DNA from 4 places in the Streptomyces sp. MNU89 genome. Region 2 is predicted to be linked to each of the others. Evidence: riboswitches for the same ligand, from Rfam matches in the RefSeq annotation. Region 2 holds a riboswitch; each other region holds the start of a gene.
The links. Region 2 has a riboswitch for cobalamin ahead of E4N63_RS07800 ((2Fe-2S) ferredoxin domain-containing protein). Riboswitches for the same ligand answer to the same signal wherever they lie in the genome.
Positions count from the first base shown of each region.

Region 1: it holds a riboswitch for cobalamin, as region 2 does, so the genes downstream of both, cbiE (precorrin-6y C5,15-methyltransferase (decarboxylating) subunit CbiE) here and E4N63_RS07800 ((2Fe-2S) ferredoxin domain-containing protein) in region 2, are expected to answer to the same signal.
Region 3: it holds a riboswitch for cobalamin, as region 2 does, so the genes downstream of both, E4N63_RS10540 (ribonucleoside-diphosphate reductase subunit alpha) here and E4N63_RS07800 ((2Fe-2S) ferredoxin domain-containing protein) in region 2, are expected to answer to the same signal.
Region 4: it holds a riboswitch for cobalamin, as region 2 does, so the genes downstream of both, E4N63_RS25670 (cobalamin biosynthesis protein) here and E4N63_RS07800 ((2Fe-2S) ferredoxin domain-containing protein) in region 2, are expected to answer to the same signal.

Region 1 is NZ_JAJKLL010000001.1:767,679-771,881, forward strand. It holds gene cobM (precorrin-4 C(11)-methyltransferase) at 1-341, opposite strand, end outside; gene cbiE (precorrin-6y C5,15-methyltransferase (decarboxylating) subunit CbiE) at 436-1,794, opposite strand; cobalamin riboswitch at 1,850-1,975, opposite strand; gene E4N63_RS03355 (ATP-binding protein) at 2,464-4,110, shown strand; gene E4N63_RS03360 (roadblock/LC7 domain-containing protein) at 4,135-4,203, shown strand, end outside.
Region 2 is NZ_JAJKLL010000001.1:1,826,100-1,830,302, reverse strand. It holds gene E4N63_RS07815 (ABC transporter substrate-binding protein) at 1-821, opposite strand, end outside; cobalamin riboswitch at 851-1,035, opposite strand; gene E4N63_RS07810 (hypothetical protein) at 1,090-1,236, opposite strand; partial or broken gene E4N63_RS07805 (hypothetical protein) at 1,198-1,749, shown strand; cobalamin riboswitch at 1,803-1,926, shown strand; gene E4N63_RS07800 ((2Fe-2S) ferredoxin domain-containing protein) at 2,026-2,391, shown strand; gene E4N63_RS07795 (aldo/keto reductase) at 2,630-3,544, opposite strand; gene E4N63_RS07790 (GlxA family transcriptional regulator) at 3,609-4,203, opposite strand, start outside.
Region 3 is NZ_JAJKLL010000001.1:2,491,923-2,496,125, reverse strand. It holds gene E4N63_RS10540 (ribonucleoside-diphosphate reductase subunit alpha) at 1-1,736, opposite strand, end outside; cobalamin riboswitch at 1,881-2,013, opposite strand; gene E4N63_RS10535 (YbdD/YjiX family protein) at 2,296-2,496, opposite strand; gene E4N63_RS10530 (carbon starvation CstA family protein) at 2,493-4,203, opposite strand, start outside.
Region 4 is NZ_JAJKLL010000001.1:6,012,055-6,016,257, forward strand. It holds gene E4N63_RS25665 (cobyric acid synthase) at 214-1,809, opposite strand; gene E4N63_RS25670 (cobalamin biosynthesis protein) at 1,806-2,729, opposite strand; cobalamin riboswitch at 3,046-3,173, opposite strand; gene E4N63_RS25675 (hypothetical protein) at 3,510-3,755, opposite strand; gene E4N63_RS25680 (inorganic phosphate transporter) at 3,781-4,203, opposite strand, start outside.

The DNA.
Region 1 (4,203 bases), 1.1 Mb from region 2:
GCGAACGCCGGTACGCCGGGCACCACCTCGTACGGCACGCCGGCCGCGTCCAGCCGCCGCATCTGCTCCGCGACCGCGCTGAACACCGAGGGGTCCCCGGAGTGCAGCCGGGCCACGTCGTGGCCCGCGCGGTGCGCGTCCGCCAGCTCCGCCGTGATCTGGTCCAGGTTCAGCCGCGCCGTGTCCACGAGCCGCGCGTCCGGCGGGCAGGCGGCGAGCAGTTCGCGCGGCACCAGGCTGCCCGCGTACAGGCAGACGGCGCACGACTCCAGCAGCCGCTGCCCGCGCACGGTGATCAGGTCGGCGGCGCCGGGACCGGCACCGATGAAGTACACCGTCATCGTTCTTCTCCTCGGTCCGGCCTCCCGGCCGGCATGCGCTCCGCGGACGCCGGCCCCGCCGGTGGCCGCCCTGCTGACGTTCGGTCCGCCCGCGTCACTCCGCCGGCGCCCGCTGTTCCTCCGCCCGCTGTTCCTCCGGCCCCCGCTTCCCCGGCTTGGTCACCGCCCACTGCGTGACCGGCATCGCCTGCCGCCAGCCGGTGAACCCGCCGACCGGTACGGCGCGGGAGACGGCGATCCGCACCAGCTCCCCGCCGTGCCGGCGGTACCACTCCGCCAGCAGTGCCTCGGACTCCAGCGTCACCGTGTTGGCGACCAGCCGCCCTCCGGCGGGCAGCGCCGCCCAGCACGCCTCCAGCAGTCCGGGGGCGGTGAGCCCGCCACCGACGAACACCGCGTCGGGCGGCCCGAGTCCGGTCCCCCGCCCGTCCGCGGGTCTTCCGTCCGCGGGCCCGTCCGCGAGTCCGTCCAGGGCCTCCGGGGCGGCCCCGGTGACCACCCGCAGCGCGGGCACCCCGAGCCGCTCCGCGTTACGCCGGATGCGCGCGGCCCGTACGGGGTCGCGCTCCACGCTCACCGCGCGGCAGCCGCGTCCGGCGCGCATCCACTCGACCGCGATGCTGCCGGAGCCGCCGCCGATGTCCCACAGCAGTTCGCCCGGTGCCGGGGCGAGCGCGGCCAGCGTGGCCGCCCGCACACGGCGCTTGGTGAGCTGCCCGTCGTGCTCGTACGCCTCGTCCGGGAGCCCCGGGACCGCGGACAGCCGGTGGCCGCCCGGCCCGGGCCGGCACTCGACGGCGACGACGTTCAGCGGATCGCCCGGCGGATGCGGCCAGCCGGCGGCGGTGCCCTCGAACCGGCGTTCCCGCGCGCCGCCGCCCAGCTGTTCGAGCACGGTCATCCGGCTCGGCCCGTAGCCGCGGTCGCACAGCAGTGCCGCCACCTCACCCGGGGTCCCGGCGCCCGCGCTCAGGACGAGCAGCCGCCGGCGCGCGTGCAGGGCGGCGGCCAGAGCGGCGGCGGGCCGGCCCACCAGGCTGACCACCTCGGTGTCCTCCACCGCCCAGCCCAGCCGGGCACAGGCGTACGACACCGAGGAGGCGTGGGGCAGCACCCGCAGCCGCTCCGCGCCGACGGCCGCGGCCAGGGTCCGCCCGATGCCGTGGAACATCGGGTCGCCGCTGGCCAGGACGGCCACCCGCCGCCCGGCGTGCTCGGCGAGCAGCCGGGGCACGGCGGGGCGCAGCGGTGACGGCCAGGGCACCCGTTCCGCCGTGCAGCCGGGCGGCAGCAGGGCGAGCTGGCGGGGGCCGCCGATGACGGTCCCGGCGCGGTGCAGCGCCTCCCGGGCGTCCCGCCCGAGCCCGTCCCAGCCGTCGGCGCCGATGCCGACCACGGTGACGGTGTCCGGCGTGCGGCCCGCGCCGGGGCACGGCACGTCGTCGTCGCTCATCGCGAACCTCTTCCTGGGGTGTCCTCGCCCCGGGTGCGGCGGATCGGCGACGGGCCAGTCTCCTGGCTGCCGGATCGGCGCTCGCCCCGGCCTTCCGGCCCGCGGGGGCCGTGGCTCGGATGGGGTTCGCTCCCCGGTCACAGTGGCGGGACCGCGCCGGATTCGCACCGGCTTCCTGGTTCCCGTCGCCTCGTTGGGCAGCATCCTCCCGCATCGGTGCGGGCGGGTGTGCGACGGCCTCCGTTCTTCTGTGCGACACCCGCTCTGAGCTGCGATATTAAGAAATGCATGGCTTATACATGGGTCTATGCTCCGTCCCGTGGACCCGAGACTCCCGCCGTTCCGGCCTCCCTCCCCGCCCGTTTCCCGGCCACGGGCGCCCGCGTCGGCCCGGCCGGGCCTGCCCGGCGTACCCCTCGAATCGATGTGCCCGGTGCCGTACCGCGCACAACGGGCCCGCGGCGGCGGCCCCGGCCGGTAGAAAGAGGGCCGCGGAGCGCCGCCCGGCGGCTCCGGGCCCCGCCGTCCGCGGCACGGCGGCGCCCGGACGCCAGGACGGCCGGGCGGCCGGACGACGCGGCCGCCGCCCGGCGGCAGACCTCATACCGGGGGCCTCGCCCCGCGTGCGGGCCTCCGTCATCCGCCGTCCGTCCCTTCCCAAGGTGTGCCATGGTTCGACCCTCGATCGCTTCCTCCACGTTCCGCCGCCGCTTCGTCCGCCCGGCCGCGATGCTCCTGGCCGCCGTCGCGGTCACGGACCCGTGGGCGCTGGGCGGGGTGGGCGCCGGCTGGGCCGTGGCCTGCCACGTCCTCACCGCGGCCCTGCTGGTCGGTCTCTTCGAGCGGCTGCAGAGCGCGCTGCGCGCCTGCGAGCGCGAGACGCTGGCCGCACGGGAGGAGGCCGCACGGCACGACACCGAGTGGCGTGAGTTCTGCACCCACCAGGACGCCCGGCGGGAGGAAACGGTCCGGCACCTCGCCGACGTCCGGCTCCCCGCCGCCCTGGCGGGCGAACCGGTACCGGTCCCGCAGCCCGCGGAGAGCCACCCGGGCACGGCCCGGGAGTACGAGCGGGTGCTGGCGGCCGCCACCGCCGCCGTGCGGACCGTCCGCGAACGGGAGGAGTCGCTGCGCCTGGTCGTCGTGGCCCTCGCCCGCCGGGTGCAGGCGTCCTCGCACCGCATCCAGGAGGAGATGGCCGCCCTGGAGGCCCGCCACTCCGCCCACCCGGACGTCCTGGAGGCGAGCATGCGCGGCGACCACGCCGCCGCGCAGCAGGCCCGGATCGCGCAGAGTCTCGCGGTGCTGTGCGGCGAGTGGCCGGGGCAGCAGTGGCAGAAGCCGCACGCGCTGGTGGACGTGGTTCGCGCGGGGGCCTCCCGGATCGTGTCCTACCAGCGCGTCAAGGTCTGCGGCGACCAGGACATCGCGGCGGTGGCGACCGTCGTGGAACCCCTGGTGCACGTCGTGGCGGAGCTCCTCGCCAACGCCACCCAGTGTGCGCCGCCGACCACCCACGTCGAGGTGACCGTCCGCACCGTGACCCGCGGCGCCGTCATCGAGATCGACGACGCCGGTCTCGGCATGGACGAGTACGCCCTCGAACAGGCGCGGGAGATCGCCGCCGGGCGCCGGCTGCTGGGCTTCGCCGACCTCGGCGAGATCCCGCAGACGGGGCTCGCGGTCGTCGGCCGGTACGCCGAGCGGCACCGGCTCAAGGTCGACCTGCTGCCCTCCCCGTACGGCGGGGTCCGCGCGGTGGTCCTGGTGCCGGGCACCCTGCTGCAGACCCTGGAGCCGCCCGCCGTGCCCGCCTCCCGGCGCCCCTCGGCCGGCGAGACCGCGCACGCCGGGGGCGGCACCGTGCCGGCCGGCGCGACGGCCGTCGCCGGCACCGTCCCCGTACCGCCGTCCGCCGCCACGGGCGGTCCGGGACTGCCCCAGCGGCGCTCCAGCCGCCACCGCGCCGCCGTCCCGCCCCTGTCCGAGCTGACCGGTACCGGAAAGCTGCCCCTCCCCGCCGCCGCCCTCCCCGAGCGGGCCGGGGCCTGGATGGGTGCCCTCTTCGCCGGCAGCCGCGCGGGCACCGCCCGGACACGGGCGGCGGAAACGGAGGACGCGGCGGAGACGAGCGGGACGGCCGGGACGGCGGAAGCGGCCGGGACCGGGGTGGAGACCCCGGAGCCGGGGCCGTCCGCCGCGCCCCGGAGGCCCGTGGCAGCGCGTGGGCGCCTCCGGCCCCGGCGCCGCCCCCGGCCTGCCCGGCCACGACGGCACCCCCGGCCGCGACGGCCGCCCGCACCGCGACGACGATGACGCCGAAGGACACCTCACATGACGATGCATCAGATGAAGAGCCCGGCCGGCCGCGACTGGATGGTGGCGGACGTCGCCTCCGTCTCCGGTGTC
Region 2 (4,203 bases):
ACGACCTGCTCCCAGGAGACGTCCCCGAAGACGTCGTCGAGGTCGGCGAAGACGTTCCTGCCGCCGGCCAGCCGGATCAGTTCGGTGCCCAGGCTCTTGCCGCCCGCGGTGAAGGCGGTCTTGTCGCCGCTGTCGTAGACGAAGACGCGCGTCCCGGGTTCGTCCTCGACCTTGGTGGCGGCCTTGTCGACGCGGTCGGTGAGGTCGGCGATCAGTTCGCCGGCCCGCTCCGGGACGCCGAAGATCCGGCCGATGGTGCGGATCTCGTCGTAGGTGTCCTTCATCGTCACCCGCCTCTTCCCGCAGTATTCGCGGTTGAGGTGGGTGTCGATACCGGCGTCGGCGAACGCCTTGCGGGAGCGGCCCTCGTTCTCGGCGAAGGCGCTGCCGTAGCCGCCGTAGACGAGGTCGGGCTCGGCTTCCAGGATCGTCTCGAACGACGGTTCCTTCCTCGCCAGCTGGGGGATCGCCTTGTAGTCCTTCTCCAGCTCGGGCAGGACCGCCGAGTCGGGGAAGGCGGTGCCGACCATACGATCCTGCAGGCCGAGGGCGAGCATGAGTTCCGCCGGGTGCTGGTGGATGGTGACAACGCGGGAAGGCGGCTTGTCGTACGTCGTCTTCACACCGCAGTTGTCGACGGTGACGGGGAAGCCCGCGGCCGGCGAGGCCGTTGCCTTGGCGTCCTCGGCGGTGTCCTGCGGCGAGCCGCAGCCGGCGGTCAGCAGGGCCGCCGACAGGGCGACGGCAGCGGCCGTCGCACGCAGGGCATGCCGCTTGTGGGCAGAGGTGGACAGCGGGGGACGGGGCGTACCGTCGTACACGTGAAGCCTCCTGGGGAGTCCGCGCTCCTCGGATCGGGCCCGCGACAGGCCAGTGTCCTGACTCCCGGATCGACGCCTCCCCCTGCCTTCCCGCGCCGTGGACGCAGTGGCGTGTAAAGGGGTGCACTCCCCGGTCACAGTGGCGGGACCGTGCCGGACTCGCACCGGCTTCCTGTCTCCCGTCGCGGTGATGACCCGCCGATACTACGGTCTGGCGAGAAGCGGCCAAAAGGGCGTGCGAAACCGCCCGAGCGCCCCTGCCCGGCCCTCACGCCTCGCGGACCGCCCGCAGCACCAGCCGCTCGGCGTTCTCGTCGTAGGGGCGGCCGTCGAAGCCACCGAAGATCTCCACCCGGCCGAACCCCGCCTCCTCCACATCCGCCGCAACTCGACCGCGCGGACGTCGCCTCGGCAATCCCGGTCACCTTGGCGACACTGCGGCACGTACTGGATGTACCTGCTCAGCCAGGCGTTCGGCCGGTCCGGTCTGCTGTGGGCCCGGGGCACGGTCATGCTCGGCCTGTTGCCGTCTGGGCCCCGCCCCGCCCGGCTGCCGGTCTCCCGGCAGGTCCTGGAACGCTGGCACCGCACTTCGTCATCGTCGTCCACGTCCTGAGCGTGTGGCACACCCTGCTGTACGGCACCAATCTGGTACGGCGAGTGGCCGCGCACCGTGCCGGGGCTGCTGCAACTTCCCGTCGCCGTGCTGCGCCTGCTGCGTCCCGCCCGGCGGGCCGAGCGACTGGGCGCACCGACGCGCCGCGAGGGCGTGTCGGTGCCGGGCTGGTTGGTGCGGGCCGTCGGCCGGATGGTCGCCGGGGCCGTCGTGGTGGGGCTGCTCATCGTGGTGGCCTCCGGCCACGACGGCGGCCGGGAACGCCCGGCCGAGCCGCCCGCTACGAGTCCGCACGCTCATGAGCCCGAATGATCCGGGCCGGCCGGTCGATGGGATGATGACCGGCGACAGGGCGACGACGGTCCGAGGAAGCCGGTGCGAATCCGGCGCGGTCCCGCCACTGTGATCGGTGAGCGAACCCCGTACGTGCCACGGCCCCGTGAGGGTGGGAAGGCCGGGGCGAGCTGCGACCCGAGAGCCAGGAGACTCACGTCGTCGCCTCCTCGAAGGACACCGGGGCGGATCTCCCCGGAGAGAGGGTGGTTCGGCGTGCCCGAGACAAGGGGCGGCGAGGCGTTCGGCGCCGAGGTGGATGCGCGACCGGCCGGCGGAGTGCCGTGCCGGGTCGTCGTGTGCCGGGACTGCTGCTGCGGCACCGCCAAGGTGACCGGTGTGGACCATGCGGCACAAACCGCACGCCTGCGTACCGAGGCGCCTGTGCGCATCTCCGCCTGCCTGGACGTGTGCGACCAGGCGAACGTCGTCGTCGTACAGCCCTCCTCCGCGGGCCGGGCCGCCGGAGCCCGTCCGGTGTGGCTGGGCCTGGTCAACGACCCGGACGCGACGGAGGACATCGCCGCCTGGGTACGGGCGGGCGGCCCCGGCGTCGCGTCCCGCCCGGACATCCTCGACCTGCACACCTTCACCCCGCCGCGCCGCCGCACGGCTTCCTGAGCACCGGCGAGCGCTACGGCTCAGAGGCAGCGGGACGACGCAGCGGGCGGGATGGTGCGGGCCGGGGAAGACGACGATGACCTTGCCGTCGTGCGACGGACGGGTGGGCCCGGATCCAGCTCTGACGGTGGTGAAAGGCCAGCTGGCGAATCGTCTGGTGCCGTGCCCTTGCCGGTGTCTTCGGTGGGAGCACGGCACCTGGACATGCACCGGTGTGTGGTGAGCACTGTGCCCGCGGTCACTCCCGGGCCGAGCCGGCTGAGAGAAGGTCCGCGAGTTCGTTCTCGGCCAGTTGCAGTGGGGCGAGGCGAGCGAGGTGCTCATCACTGAGGCGCAGCATGGACGCGGCGACGTTCTCCTCGAGATGAGCGATCGAGGATGTGCCGGGGATGGGGCAGAGCACGCTCGACCGGTCCAACAGCCAGGCGAGAGCCACCTGCGCGGGCGTTGCGTTCAGCTCTGCCGCCACTTCGGCGACGATGCTGTTGGCGAGGGCCAACTGGCCACTCATGATCGGAAACCACGCGATGAAGGGAATGTGCTCCCGTTCGCAGTGCTCGAGGACGTCCTCTCCCACACGGGCCGCCACATTGAAGATATTCTGCACGGCCGCCACATCGATGACCCTCTGCGCGGACTCGATCTGGTCGACCGTGACGCTCGACAGTCCGAAGTGGGCAATTTTGCCCTCGTCCTGAAGTTCCCGCATCGCGCCTATCTGATCGTCGAACGGCACCTGAGGGTCGATACGGTGCAGGTAGAGAAGATCGATTCGATCCGTACCCAGGCGGCGGAGGCTGGCCTCACACTGCTGGCGCAGATAGGCGGGGCGTCCGATGGGCTCCCACACCCCCGGCCGTACCTGGGCCTGACCTGCTTTGGTCGCGATCAAGAGATCATCGGGGTACGGGTGCAGTGCTTCACGCAGGATCTCCTCGGTCACGCCGAAGGCATAGGAGTCCGCGGTGTCGATGTGGTTGATGCCGAGCTCGACCGCACGGCGCGCGACTCGGATCGCGTTCCCGCGGTCCGCGGGCGGTCCCCAGATCTTCTTGTCGGCGAGGCGCATCGCGCCGAACGACATGCGGTGAATCGTTCGGTCCCCGATCCGGACCGTCCCGGACCCTTCGATCTGCTGTTGTACATCGGTCATGGCTCTCATGATCCAACCGTTGGTCCAGCGCGGACCACTCGACAACGGACACAGAACTTGAACATCACGCCATGGTGGCCGTCTTCGGGCGCTGCCCTCGGGCCATGCCGAACGTGCGGCGATAACGGCCGGGCGGCATCGCCGTGAGCCGGGTGAAGTGGTAGCGGAGTGCCGCTTCCGAGCTGAAGCCACTGGTCTCGGCGATCCGGTCTATGGTCCAGGCGGTGCGCTGCAGCAGTTCCTGCGCTCTGCGCACCTTGGTACGTTGCAGCCATTCCATCGGTGAGATACCGACCGCATCGCGGAACCGGCGGGAAAAGGTGCGGGTGCTCATACAGGCGTGCTCCGCGAGGTCAGCGACCGTGGACGTCTCGTCGAGATGCTCCTCCGCCCATCGCAGGGTGTCCTGCAGAGAGCGCGTCCGGCCGGGCACCTCCCACCTCGCGTACTGTGACTGATCGCCGTCTCGGCGGAGCGGTACGACCATGAACCGTGCGATCTCCGCCGCGAGCGCCGATCCGTGGTCCTGTTCGATCAGGTGCAGCACCAGGTCCAAGGCCGCTGTGCCGCCTCCCGAGGAGAAAAGCCCGCCGTCCTCGATGAACAAGCGTTCCGGTTGCACCCGCACCATCGGGTGGAGTGCAGCGAGTTCGTCGGCC
Region 3 (4,203 bases), 670 kb from region 2:
CAGGCCGGGTGCGGACCGTGCCGTCCGGCGAGATCGCAGGAGGTCTCGTAGGCCGCGAGCATGATCCGCTCGGAGATCTCGGTGGAGAGCCGGGCCGCCGCGGGGGAGTCGAACGGCAGCCGCAGCCGGAAGAAGACGTCCTGCAGCCCCATCACCCCGAGTCCGACCGGGCGCCAGCGCCGGTTGGAGGCGGCGGCCTGCGGGGTGGGGTAGAAGTTGATGTCCACGACCCGGTCGAGGAAGGCCACGGCGGTGCGGACGGTGGCGTCCAGCCGCTCCCAGTCCATCGCCTCCGCCACCGCGGCCTCACCGGTACCGGCGTCCGCCGCGACATGGGCCGCGAGGTTGACCGACCCGAGATTGCAGACGGCGGTCTCCCCGTCGTCCGTGACCTCCAGGATCTCGGTGCAGAGATTCGAGGAGTGGACGACCTTGCCGGGCTCGGCGGTCTGGTTCGCGGTCCGGTTGGCGGCGTCCTTGAACGTCATCCAGCCGTTGCCGGTCTGCGCGAGCGTGCGCATCATCCGGGCGTACAACTGCCGTGCGGGCAGCCGCCGGACGGCGAGCCCGGCCTCCTCGGCCCGGCGGTAGGCCGCGTCGAACTCGGCGCCCCACAGGTCCGGCAGCGCGGGCACGTCGGAGGGGGAGAAGAGCGACCACTCGGCGTCGGCCTCCACCCGGCGCATGAACTCGTCCGGGATCCAGTTGGCCAGATTGAGATTGTGCGTGCGGCGGGCCTCCTCGCCGGTGTTGTCCCGCAGCTCCAGGAACTCCTCGATGTCGGCGTGCCAGGGCTCCAGGTAGACGCAGGCCGCTCCCTTCCGCCGGCCGCCCTGGTTGACGGCGGCGACGGAGGAGTCGAGCGTGCGCAGGAAGGGGACGATCCCGCCGGAGTGGCCGTTGGTGCCGCGGATCAGGGCGCCCCGGGAGCGGATCCGGCTGAACGGCAGGCCGATGCCGCCCGCGTGCTTGGAGAGCCGGGCGACCTGGTGGTAGCGCTCGTAGAGGGAGTCCAGCTCGTCGAGCGGGGAGTCCAGCAGATAGCAGGAGGACATCTGCGGGTGCCGGGTGCCGGAGTTGAAGAGGGTGGGGGAGCTGGGGAGGTAGTCCAGGCGGCTCATCAGCCGGTGGAGCGAGGCGACCTCGTCCACGGCCGCGGGCGAGTCGTCCGCGGCCAGCCCGCAGGCAACCCGGAGCAGGAAGTACTGCGGGGTCTCGATGACCTGCCGGCTCACCGGATGGCGCAGCAGGTAGCGGCTGTGCAGGGTCCGCAGCCCGAAGTAGCCGAAGCGGTCGTCGGCGCCGTCGGCGAGCGACATCTCCACCAGGGTGTTCAGCCGCGCCGCGTGCTCGCGTACGAAGGCGGCGGTGCGGTCGGCGATCAGGCCTTCCCGGTGGCCGGCCGCGATCGAGTCCGGGAAGGAGACCGCGCCCTGGCCGGCCGCCTCGTCCGCGATGGCACGGCTGAGGAGCCGGGCCGCCAGTCGCGAGTACACCGGGTCCTCGGAGATCAGCCCGGCCGCGGCCTCCGTCGCGAGCTCGCGCAACGCGGCCTCGTCCGCGCCGGGTTCGCGGCCGCGCAGCACGGCGGCGGCCACCCGGCCCGGGTCGGCGGCGGGCAGATCGGCCGTCAGCCCGGTGAGGAGGCGCAGCAGCGCGGTACCGGGGGCGTCCCGGCCGGCGGTCGCTGTGCCGCCGCTGTCGGCTGATGCGGGATCGGCGGGCGCGATGGTCACGGAGAACTCTCCCTCGCTCGGCAGGGCCGCGGTGACGGAGCGCGGGGCGCGTGCGGTCCCCGTGCGCCCGGAGGGGGCAGGAGACAGCGCGACGTCCACCGGCCCAATCCCCGGAGCCCGGACGGAATCGACGCCGGCTCGGTCGAGCCGGACGTGGCCGACGGCAGGCGCTCGGACTCGAAGGCAGGCGAAAGCCGCCTTCACACCGTTGCGGGACAGTTCAGGATTCGCACCGGATTCCCCTGGCGCGTCAGCGAGCATGAGCATACATCTTGTGTCGCTTTCCGCGAGCGGCACTAGATGTTGTGTATCCCGGCGCACGGGGGCGCTTTGCAGGGGAACACGTCCGAGGCCGCCCCCGGAGCGCGCGGTGAGCGGGAACCGGGCCGCCGGGAAGGGCGGGTGTTCCCATTCGGGATCCCGGAAAAGTCCTCCGCGCACCGGAGCGGCGTGCGGCCGGCAGCCCGGGGCGCACCCCGGCGCGCCCGGGCACGCCGATGGCCCCGGCGCGGGGCCGGGGCCATCGGGCGGTTCGGGCGGTTCGGCCGGAGCGGGGGCGTCAGCAGCAGCGGAAGCCCTCGCGGGGGTCGGCCTCACGGCCGTCCACGCGCTGCTTCTCGAACTCGCGGCGGCTCAACACCTTTGCGTCCGGATCACACTTCCGTGCGTGGGCGACGTACCGGTCGTAGGTGGCCTCCCCGGTCGCCTCCCGCCAGAGGAAGCGGATCCTGGCGGCCTTCTCCCTCAGCGCGGGGCTCACGAGGAACTCCCCGTGCCGGTGCTCTCCTTGCCGTCCGCGCCGGCACCGGCCGCGACGAGTTCGGCCTTCTCCTCCTTGGTGAGCCACAGGGCGGCCGGGGCCACGAGCTTCGACTCCACGTAGGGCACCTCCTCCAGTTTGGCCTGCGCGGGATTGCGGATCGCCTTGACGCATACCCGCCCGGCGTCGACGAGCACCACGACGACCAGCAGGAGGAAGAGGACGGAGAGGACGCCGTCCACCGTCGCGTTGGTGACGACGGTGTGCATGTCGCCCATGTCCTTGGCGGGCGGCAGCACCTTGCCGTCCTCGATGGCCTCCTGGTATATGGAGCGCTGTGTGAAGAAGCCGATCTTCGGGTCACCCGAGAAGATCTTCTGCCAGCTCGCCGTGAAGGTCACCACGACGTCCCAGGCCAGCGGGATACCGGTGACCCAGGCCCACTTGAGCCGTCCGGACTTGATGAGCAGCGTGGTGGCGACGGCCAGCGCGACGGCCGCCAGCAGCTGGTTGGCGATACCGAACAGCGGGAAGAGCTGGTAGATGCCGCCCAGCGGGTCGTGGACGCCGACCCAGAGGAAGTAGCCCCAGAGGCCGACGACGACCGCGCTCGCGATCCAGGCACCCGGCTTCCAGCTGACGTCCCGGAAGGGCTTGTAGACGTTGCCGAGCATGTCCTGGAGCATGAACCGGCCGACGCGGGTACCGGCGTCCACCGTGGTGAGGATGAACAGCGCCTCGAACATGATGGCGAAGTGGTACCAGAAGGCCTTCATCCCGGCGCCGCCGAAGACCGAGGAGAAGATCTCCGCCATACCGACGGCCAGTGTCGGGGCGCCGCCGGTCCGCGACAGCAGGGAGTCCTCCTCCACCGCCGCGGCGGCCGCGGCCAGATCACCGGGGGAGATGGTGTAGCCGAGGTTCGCGACCGCCTCGGAGGCGGACTGCACCGAGTCGCCGATCAGGCCGGCCGGTGAGTTCATCGCGAAGTAGAGGCCGGGGTCGATGATGGACGCGGCCACCAGGGCCATGATCGCCACGAAGGACTCCATCAGCATGGAGCCGTAGCCGATCATGCGGACCTGGGTCTCCTTCTGGATCATCTTCGGGGTGGTGCCCGAGGAGACCAGGGCGTGGAAGCCGGAGAGCGCGCCGCAGGCGATGGTGATGAAGACGAACGGGAAGAGCGAGCCGGCGAAGACCGGTCCGGCGCCCGAGCTCGCGAACTCGGTGACCGCGGGCATCTTCAGGGTCGGCAGGGCGAACGCCACCCCGAGGGCCAGCAGGACGATCGTGCCGATCTTCATGAAGGTGGACAGGTAGTCACGCGGGGCCAGCAGCATCCACACCGGCAGGACCGAGGCGAAGAAGCCGTAGACCACGAGCCAGATCACCAGGGTGCCGGGCTGCAGGGTGAAGGTCTCCGCCCACGAGGACTCGGCGACCCAGCTGCCGGAGATGATCGCGAGCAGCAGCAGCGCCACACCGATGACCGACACCTCGGTCACCCGGCCCGGGCGCAGCACCCGCAGGTAGAAGCCCATGAAGAAGGCGATCGGGATCGTCATCGCGATGGAGAAGGTGCCCCACGGCGAGTGCGCCAGGGCGTTGACGACGACGAGCGCCAGCACCGCCAGCAGGATGATCATGATGGCGAAGATGGCGATCAGAGCCGCGGCGCCGCCGAACGGGCCGATCTCCTCCCGG
Region 4 (4,203 bases), 4.2 Mb from region 2:
GGATCGGGGGAGCGGGACACGGCGCCGGCCGTGCCGCTCGTGACGGCGGCGCTCGTGACGGTGTCGTTCATGCGGTGCCCTCCGGTGGAACCCTCGGAAATCGGTCAGGTGTCCGCCTCCGCGGCCCGGACGGCCGGGGCGGTACTCGGCGGGACGGCGCGCCGGACCGCACGCTCACGGCAGGCGCGCCCGGCGGCGTACGGACAGCCGCGCTCACGGCGCGCCCGGCGGTACGAACGGCAGGTCCGGCGGCGCTCCCTCCTCGATCAGCCGCAGCAGCGCCCCGGTGTCGGCGTGCTCCTCGATCAGATCCCCCAGCCGGTCGAGCTGCTCCTCGCGCAGCTCCCCGAAAGCCGTGTCCGGCGCCGGGACGAAGCGGCGCCCGGCGTCCCGCGCCACCCGGCGCAGGAACGCCCGCCGGAAGGCGTCGCTCTCCAGTGAGCCGTGCCAGTGCGTGCCCCAGACGGAGCCCGCCCGGCAGCCGTCCAGGGCCCGGCCCCGGCCGTCGGTCATGAACGGCTCGGCGGAGTCCGCCACGTCGGACACGCCGTGGTGGATCTCGTAGCCCGCCACCGGCTCGCCCAGGGCCTCGCCCGCCGGCCGTGCCAGGGTCTTCTCCACCGCGAAGCGCACCCGCAGCGGCAGCAGTCCGAGCCCGTCCACCGCCCCGGCCCGCGACTCGACCTCGTCCTCGATGCGCTCGCCCAGCATCTGGTAGCCGCCGCAGATCCCGAGCACCGGCCGCCCCTCCGCCGCCCGGCGCGCGACGGCCTCGGCGAGCCCCCGTTCGCGCAGCCAGGCCAGCGCCCGCACGGTGCCGCGGGTGCCCGGGAGGACGACGAGATCGGCGTCGGCCAGCTCCTCCGGCCGGTCGGCGAAGCGCACCAGGACGCCGGGTTCGGCGGCCAGCGCGTCGACGTCCGTGAAGTTGGACATCAGCGGCACGGCCGCCACGGCGATCCGCAGCACCTCCTCGCCGCACGGCGGCCCGGCGGCGGACTCGCGCACCGCGCCGCGCAGCGAGAGCCGCAGCCCGTCCTCCTCGTCGATGCCCAGGCCGTGCGCGTACGGCAGGACGCCCAGCACCTGCCGCCCCGTCAGCCCGCGCAGCATGTCCAGCCCCGGCTCCAGCAGTGACGCGTCACCGCGGAACTTGTTCACCACATAGCCCGCGACCAGCGCCTGGTCGGCGCGGCTCAGCAGGGCGGTGGTGCCGAAGAAGGACGCGAACACCCCGCCCCGGTCGATGTCGCCGACCACCACGGCCGGCAGTCCGGCCGCCCGCGCGAGCCCCATGTTGACGATGTCGTGCCGGCGCAGATTGATCTCCGCCGGGCTGCCCGCGCCCTCGCAGATCACCGCGTCGTACCGGGCGCGCAGCCGCTCGTAGCAGTCGAGGACGACGGGGAGCAGCGCCTCCCGGCGGTTCGCGCTCGGGGCGCCCCCGGTCCCCGGGCCGGCCGCGAAGTAGCCCCGGGCGCTCAGCTCGCCGGCCGGTTTGCCGAGCACCACGACCTGGCTGCTGCGATCGCCGCCGGGCTTGAGCAGCACCGGGTTCATCAGCGCCGACGGCTCCACCCACGCCGCCTGCGCCTGCATGGCCTGCGCGCGGCCGATCTCGGCCCCCTCGGGCGTCACGAACGAGTTCAGCGACATGTTCTGCGCCTTGAACGGGGCCACGGAGACGCCCTTGCGGGCCAGCCACCGGCAGATCCCGGCGGTGACGACGCTCTTGCCGGCGTCGGAGGTGGTCCCCGCGACGAGCAGGCCGCCGCCGGTCCGGGCGGTGCCGCCGTGGGTGCCGGTCATCCCCGCCCCTCTCCGGCGGGCGGCCGGGAGACGGCCGTCGCGCCCCGGAGCGCCCCGTACGCCAGCCGTCCGCCGGCGCACACCACCAGCGCCAGCGCGCCGACCCGGCGCGAGAGGCGCACCGCACGCTCGATGTCGCGCGGCTCCACCGGGCGGTTGCCGGCCCCCAGCACGGGCCGGTGTTCGACCCGGCCGCCGTACGCCAGCGTGCCGCCCAGCCGTACGCCGAGGGCCCCCGCGAACGCCGCCTCCACCGGACCGGCGTTGGGGCTCGGGTGGCGCCGGGCGTCGGACCGGAGCACCCGCAGGGCACCCTGCGGGTCCGGGCCGGCGAGCACGGCCAGCGCGGCGGTGAGCCGGGACCCGGGGAAGCCCGCCACGTCGTCCAGCCGGGCCGGGGCCCAGCCGAACCGGCGCAGTCGCGGCGACTTGTGGCCGGCCATCGCGTCGAGGGTGTTGACCGCGCGGAAGCCGGCCAGGCCGGGCACCCCGGCGGCGGCACCCCACACCAGCGCCCCGACGACCGCGTCTGAGGTGTTCTCCGCGACGGACTCCACGACCGCGCGGGCGATCTGCTGTGCGTCCAGCGACCGCGGGTCCCGCCCGCAGAGACCCGGCAGCCGTTCGCGCGCCCGTGCCAGGTCACCGGCCTCCAGCGCGGCGCCGACGGCCCGCGCCTCACGGCCGAGCGACGTACCGCCCAGCACGGCCCAGGTGACGGCGGCGGTCAGCGCTCCGGAGGCGGCGGGGGAGCGGCGTACGGCGTGGGAGAGGCCGGCGGCCGCGGCCACCGTGCCGCCGGCGCACAGGGCGGTGTACAGCGCCCCGGCGCCCCGGTGGTCGCGCCACAGCAGCCGCTCGGCGGCCGTCGCGGCCCGCCCGAACGCGGCGACGGGGTGGCCGCGCCGGGGATCGGCCAGAAGGAGGTCGGCGAGGAAGCCGAGCGCCGTACCGGCGGCGAGGACGGCGTCCGCGGAGCGGGGAGAGCGGGTGTCGGGGCGCGGGTGTCCGGGGCGCGGAGGCCCCGGCGGCGTCTTCGGCACGCATCGGCTCAGACCGCCGTCACGCCTCGGAGGGGGACGGGGCGGCGGGGCCGCCGGGAGCGGAGGGAGGGTGCCCGCCCGCGGGCCGTTCGGCCACGGGGCGTTCGACGGCAGGGCGTACTGCGGCGGCAGCCGGGCATCGCGTTTGTCCTCACTCAGGGTCCGCGCCCTGGTTCGACGTGACCGGCGGTGAGAGTCTCCTGGCTCCCGGATCGGCGCGGGCCCCGGTCTTCCCGCCCGTCGGAACGGGCCGTGACGTGGGTGGGGTGCGCTCCCCGGTGACAGTGGCGGGACCGCGCCGGATTCGCACCGGCTTCCTCTCCTGCCGCCGTTTGGCCCCGGCAGTCCACCACGCCCGGGAACGCCCGTCAACTCGCCCTTGACCTGCGGGGGATCAGTGTGCGGAGTGCCACACCGGGGCGCGCGGTGCGTACGCCGTCCGGTGCCGGGACGGGAGGGGCGCACGGGACGGGGCGAGCCGGGCGGGAGAGGGACGGGGGCGGGCGGCCGCGGACGGGCAGGGCGGGGCGGGCGGAAGGGGCGCGGGCAGGGCCCGCCACCCGGCAGCACGCGTCACGCGCTGTCCGGGCGGCGGGCCCGGGTGCCGCTGTACCGCCGCCCGTTCGACGCGGGCGGTGCGGGCGGTGCGGGAGACCGTCAGGCGACGATCAGATAGATCCCGTACGCCACGACCGCCGCGGAGACCGCGAAGCACACCGTGGCGAGGGTGCGCGCCAGGGCGGTCGGCGCCTCGGTGACCGTGGCGCCCTCCGCGCCGTCCGCCTGCGGGTGCCGCCGGGCGGAGGTGCCGACGATGCCCAGGGTGAAGACGCCGACGATGGCGACGGTCGCCACGAGGCTGACCACGGAGACCTGGCCGAGTGCTGCCCAGTCGATGTTCATACGGTTCTTCCTTCTACCTGAGCCGTCAGACGACGGTGGCCTTGGACGCCGCGGACTGGGACGCCGGGGACGCGGAGCGCGGGGAACCGGCCTCGCCGTCGTGGGCGGCCGCCTCCAGCACGGAGTCGGTGGGCGGCGGGGAGAGGGAGGCGACGACGTCGGCGACGATGTCCTCGTGCTCCGGATCGGCGTGCGGGGCGGGAACGTCGTTCACATTGCTGTGGTCGACCTTCTCCTGGCGCGACTTCACCCAGATCCACGCGCTGCCCGCGACGGCCATGACGGCGACCGCGGTGACGCCCCAGGTGCCGCGCCCGGCCAGCAGGGCGGCCAGCCCGGCGACGAGGCCGGCGGCCGGCAGGGTCAGGCCCCAGGCGACGAACATGCGGGTCGCGGTCGACCAGCGCACCACGCCGCCCTTGCGGCCCAGGCCGGAGCCCATGATCGC